Regions from separate parts of the Streptomyces sp. NPDC055955 genome, predicted to be linked through region 2. Evidence: riboswitches for the same ligand, from Rfam matches in the RefSeq annotation. Region 2 holds a riboswitch; each other region holds the start of a gene.
The links. A riboswitch is a leader RNA that binds a small molecule or an ion and turns the genes downstream of it on or off. The one in region 2 is predicted to bind cyclic di-AMP.
Positions count from the first base shown of each region.

Region 1: it holds a riboswitch for cyclic di-AMP, as region 2 does, so the genes downstream of both, ACFC96_RS00585 (peptidoglycan DD-metalloendopeptidase family protein) here and ACFC96_RS06555 (transglycosylase family protein) in region 2, are expected to answer to the same signal.
Region 3: it holds a riboswitch for cyclic di-AMP, as region 2 does, so the genes downstream of both, ACFC96_RS33920 (M23 family metallopeptidase) here and ACFC96_RS06555 (transglycosylase family protein) in region 2, are expected to answer to the same signal.

Region 1 is NZ_JBHJYS010000001.1:147,988-152,399, reverse strand. It holds gene ACFC96_RS00600 (helix-turn-helix domain-containing protein) at 1-476, shown strand, start outside; gene ACFC96_RS00595 (DUF6126 family protein) at 473-646, shown strand; gene ACFC96_RS00590 (tyrosine-protein phosphatase) at 673-1,470, opposite strand; cyclic di-AMP (ydaO/yuaA leader) riboswitch at 1,879-2,059, shown strand; gene ACFC96_RS00585 (peptidoglycan DD-metalloendopeptidase family protein) at 2,064-2,843, shown strand; gene ACFC96_RS00580 (SGNH/GDSL hydrolase family protein) at 3,070-3,861, shown strand; gene ACFC96_RS00575 (TetR/AcrR family transcriptional regulator) at 3,971-4,412, opposite strand, start outside.
Region 2 is NZ_JBHJYS010000003.1:95,653-100,064, forward strand. It holds gene ACFC96_RS06545 (septum formation initiator family protein) at 1-480, opposite strand, end outside; gene eno (phosphopyruvate hydratase) at 584-1,870, opposite strand; gene ACFC96_RS06555 (transglycosylase family protein) at 2,189-2,872, opposite strand; cyclic di-AMP (ydaO/yuaA leader) riboswitch at 2,877-3,093, opposite strand; gene ACFC96_RS06560 (transglycosylase family protein) at 3,218-4,204, opposite strand; gene ACFC96_RS06565 (cytochrome P450) at 4,344-4,412, opposite strand, start outside.
Region 3 is NZ_JBHJYS010000021.1:112,623-117,034, forward strand. It holds gene ACFC96_RS33905 (GNAT family N-acetyltransferase) at 1-344, opposite strand, end outside; gene ACFC96_RS33910 (HPr family phosphocarrier protein) at 522-803, shown strand; gene ACFC96_RS33915 (GntR family transcriptional regulator) at 1,019-1,705, opposite strand; gene ACFC96_RS33920 (M23 family metallopeptidase) at 1,971-2,759, opposite strand; cyclic di-AMP (ydaO/yuaA leader) riboswitch at 2,772-2,928, opposite strand; gene ACFC96_RS33925 (M16 family metallopeptidase) at 3,125-4,412, opposite strand, start outside.

The sequences.
Region 1 (4,412 bases), on a different contig from region 2:
AGCCCTCGCTCCCGATGCTGCTCGCTCTGGCCCGTACCTACGGTACGACGGTCTCCGAGCTCCTGGGCGAGACGCCCGCCGACAGGGACGCCGTCGTGCGCTCCGGCGACATGGAGCCCACCGAGGCGGGCGGCTGGATCTACCGGCAGGCGGGCGCCCCGGGGCGCGGCATGCAGGCCTTGCGCGTGCACGTGCCGTTCGGCGCCCAGGGCGACATCGTGCGGGTCCACCCCGGTGAGGAGTGGCTGTACGTCCTCGAAGGGCGGCTGCGGCTGCGTCTGGGGGACACCGCCTACGACCTCGCGCCGGGGGACAGCGCGCACTTCGACTCGCTCACCCCGCACCGGATCGCCGCCGCCGACCGCGACGGCGCCGAGCTCCTCTTCGTACACACCCTGCTGCAGAGCCCGTCCGCCGCGCTGTGTCTCGGCCCGGCGACGGGCGGCGGCGCACAGACCCAGGGAGGCCTTCGATGAACGCAGAGCCGCACGACATGACCGATCCGCAGCGGCGGCCCGCACGGCGTGACGTGGAGGACAAGCTCCCGCGTGGCATCTGGGTGCGCCTGCTCGTCTACGTCTTCGCCGGGCACCTCGTCGCGGGCTTCATCTATCTGCTGTTCACGCTGGGGGCGTCGCGCGGATGACGGCCCCAGCGGGTGGCCGGTGAGTCTCAGTCCAGGAGGCGCTCGCGCAGCCGCTCGCGCCGGGCGGGGGAGAGCTTGAGGCCCTCCTCCAGGTAGCGGTCGGTGGAGCCCCAGGTCTGCGTGACCTGCTCGAAGGCGGCCGCCAGATAGGAGGCGCGGGCGTCGAACAGCGGGCTCAGCAGCTCCATGACCTCGGGGGACATCGCGTCCTTCGAGGCGCTGCTGCGGTGCACCTTGTAGCGGCGGTGCGTCGCGTTCGACTCCAGGTAGTCCGCCTCGATGGCGTCGCGCTCCACTCCCACGGCCAGGAGCGTGACTGCTATCGACAGGCCCGCGCGGTCCTTGCCCGCCGCGCAGTGCATCAGCGCCGGCACGCTGTCCTCGGCGAGGGAGTGCAGCACCTGGCTGTGCTCGGCGGTGCGCTCGGTGATGATCGCCCGGTACGACGTGATCATGCGGTTCGCGGCCTGGCCCTCGGCGAGGGCGGCGCGCAGGTCGTCGAGGTTGCCGTCGCGCACCATCTGCCAGAACTCGGCGCCGTCCGCCGGGTCGGTCAGCGGCAGATTCACGTTCCGCACGCCGGGCAGCGTCACGTCCGGGCCTTCGAGGCGCTGGTCGGCGGCGTTGCGGAAGTCGAAGATCGTGTGCAGCCCGAGCGAGGAGAGGAACGCGGCGTCCTCGTCCGTGGCGTGCGCGAGGTGACCGCTGCGGAACAGCACGCCCTGCTTGACCCGACGGCCGTCCACGGTCGGGAGACCACCGACGTCGCGGAAGTTGCGCACTCCGGCCAACTCGGGCTCGGTGGACGGGACCTGCTGCGTCACGGGGGCTCCTCCCGGTCGGCCGCGGCGCTGCTCGCCGGCGGGCGCCTTCGACGATACGACATGGCTGCCAGGGGCAACCATGTGAGAGAAGGCTGGCGATTGCGTACCAAATGCCCGGAATGAACCGATAGATGGGCGATAGGGCTCTATGGGATAACTAAGCCCGAAATGCCGCCATATGGCGGCTGATAGGTGAGCAGAGTCATAGCGGTGACCGTGCGTGGCGGCGATCCCGAATGAATTTCCAGTAGGTATAGCAGTTGCAAAGATCGTGAATCTACGGAGCGTGACGGCCTTTTCCGGAAAGGATCACATAAGGATCAAGAAGCGGAATGCCCAGGGGAATTCGCGGCTTGTCCCCGCGCTCTCCGCTCGCTTACGTTCGGCGCAATCCGGACGGACCGCCAAATCCTGCCGCCGCCCGGAATCCGCACATCGATCCGTGCTCGGCAGGAGCGGGGGACCCAGGTAGACCGCCGTTTTCGGGACACCGGAAACGGCTCGGGGTGAAGCCGTGCCCGAAAGGGGCGCGGCCGGGCAGCTCCAGTCCGAACCCGACAGCTCACCTCGCAGGCGACGGAGAGGAATCCCCCATGCCCGCGAAGGGTAAGCACCGCCGTCCCAAGTCCCCGCGCCTCGCCCGCACGATCGCCGTTGCCGGTGTGGGCGGCGTCGCGCTCGCGCTGCCGTTCATGGGTGCCTCCGGCGTCCACGCCGCGGCCGCTCCCGCCGTTGCCACGACCTACGCCGTCAAGGCGGGGGACACCCTTTCGAAGATCGCCGACGCGCAGCACGTCAGCGGCGGCTGGAAGAAGCTCTACTCCGACAACCGCTCGGCCATCGGCGGCGACCCGTCCCTGATCCGTCCGGGCCTGAAGCTGACGATCGGCCAGAAGGCCACGGCTCCCGCGGCGAAGTCCCCGGCCACCGCCACGCAGGCTTCCGCGGCCAAGACCGCCACCGCTTCCGGCTACACGCTGCCCGTCCAGAGCGCCTCCATCGGTACGGCGTACAAGACCGCGGGCAGCATGTGGTCCAGCGGCTACCACACCGGTGTCGACTTCGTGGTTCCGACGGGCACCCCGCTCAAGGCCATAGCCGCGGGCACCGTCGTGTCGGCCGGCCTCGACGGCGCGTACGGCAACGAGGTCGTCATCCAGCACGCCGACGGCAAGTACTCGCAGTACGCCCACATGTCGTCCCTCTCCGTCTCGTCCGGGCAGACCGTGACCGAGGGTCAGCGGATCGGCCTCTCCGGCGCGACCGGCAACGTCACCGGACCGCACCTGCACTTCGAGATCCGCACCACCCCGAGCTACGGCTCGGACGTGGACCCGGTCGCCTACCTCCGTGCGCACGGCGTCTCGCTCTGACCCGGACGGTGTGACGTCGCTCCGGCCCTGACGGTGTGACGTGTGAGGTGAAGGTGTCGCGTCGAGGTGTGACATGAAGGGGCGGGCCCGGTTCCGGGCCCGCCCCTTCGCCGTGTCCTCGCCGTATTCCTCAATCCCCGAAACTGACCGGGTGGGCTATATCACCACCCGTCAACCCCTTCCTACGGTCGCGTAGGTCACATCGCAGGGTGAAAGATGTGTGGTCGTGGCAAACGAATCGAGATCACTCAACGGCGGCACGATTCGGTCCTACGCGGCGGTGGGGGACAGCTTCACCGAAGGCGTCGGGGACCCCGGTCCCGACGGGGCCTTCGTGGGCTGGGCCGACCGTCTCGCCGTCCTCCTGGACGACCGGACCCCCGAGCACTCCTTCCGGTACGCGAACCTCGCCGTGCGCGGCAAGCTCCTCGACCAGATCGTGGAGGACCAGCTCCCGCGCGCCGTCGAACTGGCCCCGGACCTGGTGACCTTCGCCGCCGGCGGCAACGACATCATCCGTCCCGGCACCGACCCCGACGACGTCGCGGAGCGCTTCGAGAAGGCCGTCGCCCGGCTGACCTCCGCCGTCGGCACGGTCATGGTGACCACCGGCTTCGACACCCGGGACGTCCCCGTCCTCAAGCATCTGCGCGGCAAGATAGCGACGTACAACGGGCATGTGCGCGCGGTCGCCGACCGCTACGGCTGCCCGGTGCTCGACCTGTGGTCCCTCAAGACCGTCCAGGACCGCCGTGCCTGGGACGACGACCGGCTGCACCTCTCGCCCGAGGGGCACACGCGGGTCGCGCTGCGGGCGGGGCAGGCGCTCGGCATCGAGGTGCCTGCGGACCCGGACCAGCCGTGGCCGGCGCAGCCGCCGCGCGGCACGCTGGAGGTGCGGCGCGACGACATCCACTGGGCGAGGGAGTTCCTGGTGCCGTGGATCGGCCGACGGCTGCGCGGCGAGTCGTCCGGGGACCATGTGGCGGCGAAGCGGCCGGATCTGCTGCCGCTCTGACGGGAGCCGCGCACGTCATGGGGGAGCTTGCCCTTGAGGGCGGCTCCCCCGCGTCATTTCTGTGCGGTCCAATCCGGGGGCCTCTTCGGAGCCCGACTCCGTGGCGCCGTCAGCCCGCCGTCGTCGCCGTCAGGTCCGCCCGCTCGAGTCCCAGTTCGCGGGCCAGCGCGTCGTCGACCCACTCCTGCATGCGGGCCCGCGAGACCGTCCCCGTGTACGCGGTCATCTGCACCGCGAGACCGTCGAGGAGTGCCGTCAGGCGCAGCGCGGCGCCCGCCGGGTCGGGGCAGTGGAACTCTCCCGCCGCCACGCCCTCCGCGACGACCTCCGTGAGCGCCGCCTTCCACTGCTTGTCCAGGTCGCGCGTGACCTCCCGCAGCGCGGGCTCACGCAGCGCCGCGGACCAGCCTTCGATCCACAGCCGCCACCCCTTGGCCTGCCCGGTCGGCGCGTACCAGCGCACGGCCGAGCGCAGCCGGCGCAGCGCCGTCGTGCGCTTGCTCAGCAGCTTGCGCAGATGGGCCAGGTCGCCCTCGGCGGCGTGCGCGAAC
Region 2 (4,412 bases):
GGGGCGGTCGGCCTTGTCGACGCCGTCCCAGACGTTCGAGTACCAGGGCCGTCCCTTCGCGCCCCCCTCGGAGCGGGTGCGCTTCGCCGCGTCGGGGTCGCGCGCCACGTAGCCGGTCTCGCCCGGCATCACCAGGTGGAGCCGGTCGCGGATCCGCTGCTCGGCGTACGAGTCGTCCTGCCAGCGTGCCTTCTCGTCGCGCAGCCTGTCGACCCTGCTCTGGGCCTCCTGCTGCCGGCGCTGGAGGTCGGCGATCTCCCCGCGCTGGGAGACGTACTGCCTTATGGGGTAGGCGAGCGCGACGACCAGGGTGCACAGGACGAGGGCCAGGAGTGCCGCGCGGCCGGTGAGACGGGAACGGCGGGCCTGACGTCTGGTCTGGGAGCGGTAGACGCGCTCGGCGGTCTGCTCGCCGAGCAGACGCAGCCGGGTCGCGGTGGAGAACCGGTCACGGTCCCTGTCCCGGACTCTCCCGGCCATGTTCGCGCCTCCCCTTTACGTGCGTACGTCCCCGCACACGGTACGGGACCGGGTGCGGGGACGTACGTACGACGCTTCCTAAGGCAGTGCCTTAAGAGCGCGCTCAGCCCTTGAAGCGGGGAAACGCGCTGCGGCCGGCGTAGACCGCGGCGTCGTCGAGGATCTCCTCGATGCGCAGGAGCTGGTTGTACTTGGCGACGCGGTCCGAGCGGGCCGGGGCACCGGTCTTGATCTGGCCGCAGTTCACCGCGACGGCGAGGTCGGCGATGGTGACGTCCTCGGTCTCGCCGGAGCGGTGGGACATCATGCACTTGAAGCCGTTGCGCTGGGCCATCTCGACGGCGTCCAGGGTCTCGGTCAGCGAACCGATCTGGTTGACCTTGACGAGCAGGGCGTTGGCGGAGCCCTCCTCGATGCCGCGGGCGAGGCGCTCGGGGTTGGTGACGAAGAGGTCGTCGCCGACGATCTGGACCTTGTCGCCCAGCTTCTCGGTGATGACGTTCCAGCCGGCCCAGTCGTCCTCGTACAGCGGGTCCTCGATGGAGACCAGCGGGTACGCGGAGACGAGCTCCTCGTAGTACTCGGTCATCTCGGCGGCCGAGCGGGACTTGCCCTCGAACTCGTACTTGCCGTCCTTGTAGAACTCGGACGCGGCGACGTCGAGCGCGAGCGCGATCTGCTCACCGGGAACGTAACCGGCCTGCTTGATGGCCTCGACGATGAGGTCGAGGGCCTCGCGGTTCGAGCCGAGGTTCGGGGCGAAGCCGCCCTCGTCGCCCAGACCGGTGGACAGGCTCTTGGTCTTCAGCACCTTCTTGAGGGTGTGGTAGACCTCGGCGCCCCAGCGAAGGGCCTCGGAGAAGGACTCCGCGCCGATCGGCGCGATCATGAACTCCTGGATGTCGACGTTGGAGTCGGCGTGCGACCCACCGTTGAGGATGTTCATCATCGGGACGGGCAGCAGGTGCGCGTTCGGACCGCCGAGGTAGCGGAACAGCGGCAGGTCGCTGGCCTCGGAGGCGGCGTGCGCGACGGCGAGGGAGACGCCGAGGATGGCGTTGGCGCCGAGCGAACCCTTGTTGTCGGTGGCGTCCAGGTCGAACATCGCCTGGTCGATCAGGCGCTGCTCGGTGGCGTCGTAGCCGACGAGCTCCGGGCCGATCTGCTCGATGACGGCGAGGACGGCCTTCTCGACACCCTTGCCCTGGTAGCGGTTCGGGTCACCGTCGCGGAGTTCGATGGCCTCGAACGCGCCGGTGGACGCACCGGACGGGACAGCGGCACGACCGGTGCTGCCGTCGTCGAGGCCGACCTCGACCTCGACCGTGGGGTTGCCTCGGGAGTCCAGGATTTCCCGGGCTACGACGACGTCGATGGACGGCACGAGCATCTCCTTATGGGATGTGACGCAACTACGCCGGGCCGCATGGTCCGGCAACACACGAGCCTAACCGGCTCCAGGCACCGGCCAGCCGACCGACCGGCCCGTGGACAAAAACCGAGAGCGAATTGTTTCCGAACGGAACAAAAAGCACCGGCCGACAACGGACGAAAGCCCAGGACCCCTCACGCACCAAAACCCCGCCCCGGGCGCGACGGGGGAATGCGCACCCGGGGCGGGGAGTCCTTGGGGGGACCTGGCGTGGTACCGGCCGTCCGCCGAAAGCCGGCACCCGAGCGGCCTGGGGGCTGTCGCCCCCTCCCCTCCTTACTTGAGGTGGAGCTGCTGACCCGGGTAGATCAGGTCGGCGTCCTCGACGATGTCCTTGTTCAGCTTGAAGAGCTTCGCCCAGCCACCCTTGACGTGGTGCGCCTCGGCGATGGTGCTGAGGGTGTCGCCGGCCTTCACCTTGTACTCGCCGTCACCCTTCTCGACCTTCTTGCCGGCCGGGGTCTCGACGGTCTTCTTCGACTCCTGCTTCGGGGCGGCAGGCGCCTTGCGCTCCTGGCTGCGGGTGGTCGGCTGCTCGGTGCGCTCCTGCTGCTTCGGGGCGGCGGCGGCCGGGGCGGAGCCGGTCGAGGCGGCGGACAGGCCCACGCCGCAGCTCGGCCAGGCACCCTTGCCCTGGCTCGCCAGGACCTTCTCGGCGACGGCTATCTGCTGCGCCTTGGAGGCCTTGTCGGCGGTGGAGGCGTAGGCGGTGCCGCCGTACGCGGCCCAGGTGGACGAGGAGAACTGGAGGCCGCCGTAGTAGCCGTTGCCCGTGTTGATCGACCAGTTGCCGCCGGACTCGCACTGCGCGACCGCGTCCCACTCGGAGGTGGTGGCGGCGGAGGCGCCGGTGGCACCCATCAGCGGGACGGCGACAGCGGCACCGGCGACACCGGCGAGCGTGGCGACGCGAACGGCCTTGGACGGGCGACGGTGCTTGCCCTTGCTGGAAAACAGCATCGAGAGATCCCCTCACCGACGCCTACGAGGTGAGCTGTCGGGTTCGGGCCGGATGAGTGCCCGGTCGCACGTCCTGCGTGCGACTTCACCCCAAGCCGGTCGGTCGGCCGTCTCTCGACGGCCGGGGCCGGCACTTACCTTGGGTCCCCCGCTCCTGCCTACGGCGCTTACGCGACGACTGTTCCCGTACGGACGTTGGCAGGATTCGGCGTGACATCCGACGGGGCCCGCTGTGGCGAGCGGTGATGACCGTAAGCAGTGGATCGCCCGAATTTCAAAGACGATCAGGGCCTTTGAGACCCATCTCTCACCGTCACCAAAGCGGACATCACGCCCGAACTGCCCCTACTTTTCGCCCGATTCGAGCCCAAGATCCAGACTCTGACCAGGAAGGATGAGGTCGGGGTCGGCGCCGACCGTCTTCTTGTTCTCGGCGTACAGAGCGGCCCATCCGCCGTCCACGTCATGGGTGTCGGCGATGCCCCAGAGGTTGTCGCCGGAGCGCACGGTATAAGTACCTTCGTCCGCATTCACACCCTTGCGCCCGCTTTCTCCGCCGCGCGAGGCATGGCGGCCCGAGCCGTCGTCGGCGCGCGAGGAGCCCGGGACGTCGTCCTCGGCGGCGTCGCCGCGGTGCCGGCCGGAGGCGGGCGCAGCGGCGGAGTCCGAGCCGTCGGAGGCCTCCGACGAGGGCGCGCCGGCGGTCGAAGTCGAGCCGTCCCGGCCGGACTTGTCGCTCTTGGAGTCGCCCGCGGTGTTACCTGCGGTATCACCCGAGTCGTCGTGACTCTTCTCTCGGGAGTCGCCCTTCGCGGCCTCGGACGCGGAGTCCGCCGACTCGTCGCTCGCGTCACTCTTCGCGGTGTCGCCGTCCGCCGCGTCGTCACGGCCGGAGTCGCCGGCGGACGCGGACGGGGTCGGCAGGGCCGCCCCGGGGTCGACGTCGGCCGCGGCGTCGTCCGCCGTGAGCCCCGAGGTGACCGAGCAGACCGGCCACGCCCGCGGACCCTCGTCGGCGAGGACCTTCTCGGCGACGGCTATCTGCTGCGAGCGGCTGGCCTGGTCGGCGCGCGGCGCGAAGTCGAGGCCACCGTGGTCCTCCCAGATCTCCTGCGAGAGCTGGAGCCCGCCGTAGTAGCCGTTGCCCGGATCGGCGCTCCAGGAGCCGCCGCTCTCGCACTCGGCGAGCTTGTCCCACGTGGCGGTCGACGCGGCGCTCGCGCTGGTCGCGCCGAGCAGGGGGATCGCGATGGCGGAGCCGGCCACTCCCGCGGCGACGATGAGCGCGGGAGCCTGGCGGGGGCGACGGTGACGACCGTTCCCGGTGAGCATGAAGGCGCCTTTCGGTGGCTCGGGGAATGCTGCGGCGGGTGGTGCCGCGATGACTGGTGAACGTAGCGGGAGTCGAACGCTTGTCACAAGTCGATGCAGCCGAGATCACGTGAAAGTCACAGTCTTGACGAACCGTCAGTTACACCGCTTCGCCCGGACCTTCCCGATGCGGCGTGAACTCGACCGGAAGCGTGCGCAATCCCCGCAT
Region 3 (4,412 bases), on a different contig from region 2:
GCGACCTCGGCCTCGTCGGCGGGGGCGGAGGCGGGCATTCCCTGGGCGTTGATGCGGTCGTAGCGGACGGTCGCGATGAACTCACCGCCCACCGTGGCCGCGAGCCCCACCCGGTCCACGTAGTCGTGATGGGTGAAGCGGTGGACGTCCTTGGCGGACAGACGGGGGTACGGCGCGAAGAAGCGGTAGTACTTCGACTCGTCGGAGACCTGCTCGTAGAAGTTCGTGAGCCGCTCGGCGTCGTCGATGGTGATGGGCCTGATGCGCGCGGTGCCGCCGTCGCGCAGCACCACGTCTGCTTCCCAGTGGGCGGGGTATGCGTGCCGGTCCGACGGGGTCTGCATGGGCACAGCGTACGGCGCGGCGGTGACAGTCGTACGGGTCGCGGCGCGAGCGGGCCGAAGGCACGCTATGAGGGCCGACGGGCGTGTACGGGCGGTACGTAGGACCCATATCGGGCACGCCCACCGGTGTGGGAGACTGGTCTAGACAACCGTGAGAATCCTGAAGGGCAGCATCACATGGCTGAGCGCCGCGTCAACGTCGGCTGGGCCGAGGGCCTCCACGCCCGCCCCGCCTCCATCTTCGTCCGCGCGGCCACGGCGGCCGGCGTCCCCGTGACGATCTCCAAGATCGACGGCACCCCCGTCAACGCGGCCTCCATGCTCGCGGTGCTCGGCCTGGGCGCCGGCGGCGGCGAGGAGATCGTCCTGGCCTCCGACGTCGAGGGTGCGGACATCGCACTCGACCGTCTGGCCAAGCTGGTCTCCGAGGGGCTCGAGGAGCTTCCCGAGACCGTCTAGTACACAGGCCGGTACGGGGCTCGACAGTGACCCGTACCGGACGTCCGGATTCTTGGGCGTCGTTCACTGCTCGCAGAAGATCGCGCCGATTAAAGGGTCTGTTCGGATTTTCCGAGCAGACCCTTTGTCTTTCCGTGAGTCCGTTCCCATAATTCCGGAGCAGCACAGAAAGAGCCCTTGGAAATAGGCCGCCCTATTTGTATACGGCGGCTTTGTTAATGCTGAGGCCCCAGTGTGTTGACGGGATGTTGCGAAGTCCTCACACGGCCACCCGTACGAGGGGCGCGCAGGCGGTGGGCGGTCATCGCGCGCTCCGTGTGCTGCGCCGTGAGCGCCCGCGCGCGCTCCACGTCACCGCGCGCCACAGCGTCCACGATCGCCCCGTGCTCGGCCCAGGAGTCGGCGGGCCGCGCGGGCTGCTCGACGGTGTACATCCACGCGATCTTGTGGCGGAGCTGGGTGAGCATCGTGATCAGCCCCGGGCTGGCGGAGGCCTGTGCCAGCGTCTCGTGGAACCAGCCGCCCAGCGCGCGCAGGTCCTCGCTCCGACCTTGCCGGGAGCGCTCCTGACCCAGCCTGACCAGGCCGCGCAGCACCTTCAGGTGCGCCTCGGTGCGGCGTTGCGCGGCGCGGGCCGCGGCGAGCGGCTCGAGGAGCATCCGGATCTCCAGCTGGTCCGCCGCCTCCTGCGTGGTGGGTTCGGCGACGCACGCGCCCGCGTGCCTGCGGGTGACGACGAAGCCCTCGGCCTCCAGGGTGCGCAGCGCCTCGCGCACGGGAACGCGGGAGACGCCGTAGCGACGGGCGAGCACCTCCTCGGTGAGTCTGCCGCCGCGCTCGTGGACACCGGAGACGATGTCGTCGCGGATCGCCGTGCATACCGAGTGCGCCGGAATGCGCATGGACCGACCTCCGCCTTAATCCCCGCGAAACGCGGTAGACAGTCGCTCGTGCAGCGCGATCGAAGTCCGTTCAGCGCGCTTTCCCAGCGACTCTATTCCAGCGGGCCCGAATTTCCGACGGCGGGCCGTAATCCATGGATATTTTTTGGACAGCGCCGCCGGGAACGAACGCGCCGGTCCGGTGACGACCGCGGCCGGTGACGCCGAAAGCCCCGGCTCGGCGAGCCGGGGCTTTCGGTGCGTTGTCGCGCGTACGCGGCGAGGGTCAGACGTTGACGCCGTGCGAGCGCAGGTACGCGACGGGGTCGATGTCCGAGCCGTACTCGGGACTGGTGCGCGCCTCGAAGTGGACGTGCGGGCCCGTGACGTTGCCGGTCGCCCCGGAGAGGCCTATCTGCTGGCCCGGGGTGACCGTCTGGCCGACGGAGACGCCGATGGACGACAGGTGGCCGTACTGCGTGTACGTGCCGTCGTTCATCTTGATGACGATGTTGTTGCCGTAGGCGCCGCCCCAACCGGCCTCCACGACCGTGCCCGCGCCCACGGCGTGCACCGAGGTGCCACTGGCGGCGTGGAAGTCGATGCCGGTGTGGCTGCCGGAGGACCACAGGCCGCTGCTGGCCTTGTACGCGGTCGACACGTACGAGCCGGTGACGGGCAGGACGAAGGCGTTCAGGCGCTTGCGCTCGGCCGCACGGGCGGCGCGCTCCTTGGCCTCACGCTCGGCCTTGGCCTTGGCGGCGGCCTCGCGCCGGTCCTCCTCGGCCTTCTTCTTGGCCGCGGCCTCCGCCTTCTCCTTCGCGGCCGCCTTGTCGGCGGCCTGCTGCTGGGCGGCGGCCTGCGCGTCGATCTGCTGCGCGAGGGAGTCACCGATGGAGATGGCCTTGGTCAGGCCCGTCTGCTCGAGAGACGCGTCGTCAGCGGCGAGGGCGGGGGCGGCGAGGCCTCCGATGACACCGGTCGTGGTGAGCGCGGCGACGCCGGCGACCTGCGCGGTGGTACGCGTGAGACGGCTCGGGCGACGGTGCTTCCCGGTGGCACGGGTGAACGCCATGGAGTGGCTGATCCTTTCCTTCCTTCTCGCCTACCGGGTTAGCTGACGGGTTCGGAGCAGGAAGGTCTCCTACGGACCCCCTTCAGGAAAGGGCGTCCGATTCACCCCAGGGACGGTGGGTCCCCGGCTCCCCCGGCTCGCGCCTTGGGGGACTCGGCGATGACTGTCCGGTGCCGCGGGCGCGGCGTACATCTGGCGGACAGCCGGACCGACGCTAAGCGGGGCATCTTTCAATCAACAAACGGAACCGGGCTTTTGTAGCGCATGCCACAGGGCAGACAGGCAACCACTGGTTCAATTCGGACATACAAGGGCCCCGGTGGTCATCTCGCCCACCGGGGCCCCTCGTTGCACACCGGTCACGGTCAGCCCGTGACGACGGTCACCTCTCCGATACCGAGCGCCCTGACGGGCTCCTCGATCTGGGCTGCGTCACCGACGAGCACCGTCACCAGGCGGTCCGTCGGGAAGGCGCTCACGACGGCCGCGGTGGCCTCCACGGTGCCTGTCGCGGCGAGCCGCCGGTACAGCTCCGCCTGGAAGTCGTCCGGCAGGTGCTGCTCGACCTGGTCGGCGAGCGTCCCGGCGACGGCAGCGGCGGTCTCGAACTTGAGCGGGGCGACGCCCACCAAGTTCTGTACGGCCACGTCCCGTTCGGCGTCGGTGAGGCCCTCCGCGGCGAGCGTGCGCAGCACCTTCCAGAGGTCGTCGAGCGCCGGACCCGTGTTCGGCGTGTCCACGGAGCCGCTGATGGCGAGCATCGCGGCACCCGTCCCGTCCGGTGCCGAGCGCAGCACCTGGCCGAACGCCCGCACGCCGTAGGTGTAGCCCTTCTCCTCGCGCAGGACACGGTCCAGGCGGGAGGTGAGGGTACCGCCCAGGCAGTACGTGCCGAGCACCTGCGCCGGCCACACCCGGTCGTGCCTGTCCGCTCCTACGCGGCCGATCAGGATCTGCGTCTGCACCGCGCCCGGCCGGTCGACGATGACGACCCGGCCGGTGTCGTCGGCCGTCACGGGCGGTACGGGGCGCGGCTCGGTCGTGTTCCCCGTCCAGGCGCCCAGCGTGTCCGCGAGCAGGCCGTCGAGGTCGATGCCCGCGAGGTCGCCCACGACGACCGCGGTGGCCGTGGCGGGGCGCACGTGCCGGTCGTAGAAGGCGCGCACGGCCGCCGCGTCGATGGCCGCGACGGTCTCTTCGGAGCCCTGGCGCGGGCGGGACATGCGCGCGGTGGCCGGGAAGAGCTGCTTCGAGAGTTCCTTGGCGGCGCGGCGGCCGGGGTTGGCCGTCTCGTGCGGGATCTCGTCGAGCCGGTTGCGCACGAGACGTTCGATCTCGCTGTCCGCGAACGCGGGTGCCCTGAGCGCGTCGGCGAGCAGGCCGAGCGCCTTCGGCAGGCGGGAGACGGGGACCTCCAGAGAGACCCGTACGCCGGGGTGGTCGGCGTGCGCGTCGAGGGTGGCACCGCAGCGCTCCAGCTCGGCGGCGAACTCCTCGGCCGCGAGCTTGTCGGTGCCCTCGGAGAACGCCCTCGCCATGATCGTGGCAACGCCGTCGAGCCCGGCGGGCTCGGCGTCCAGGGGCGCTTCGAGGTTGATCTCGACGGCGACGACCTGCTGGCCCGGACGATGGCAGCGCAGCACCGTCAGGCCG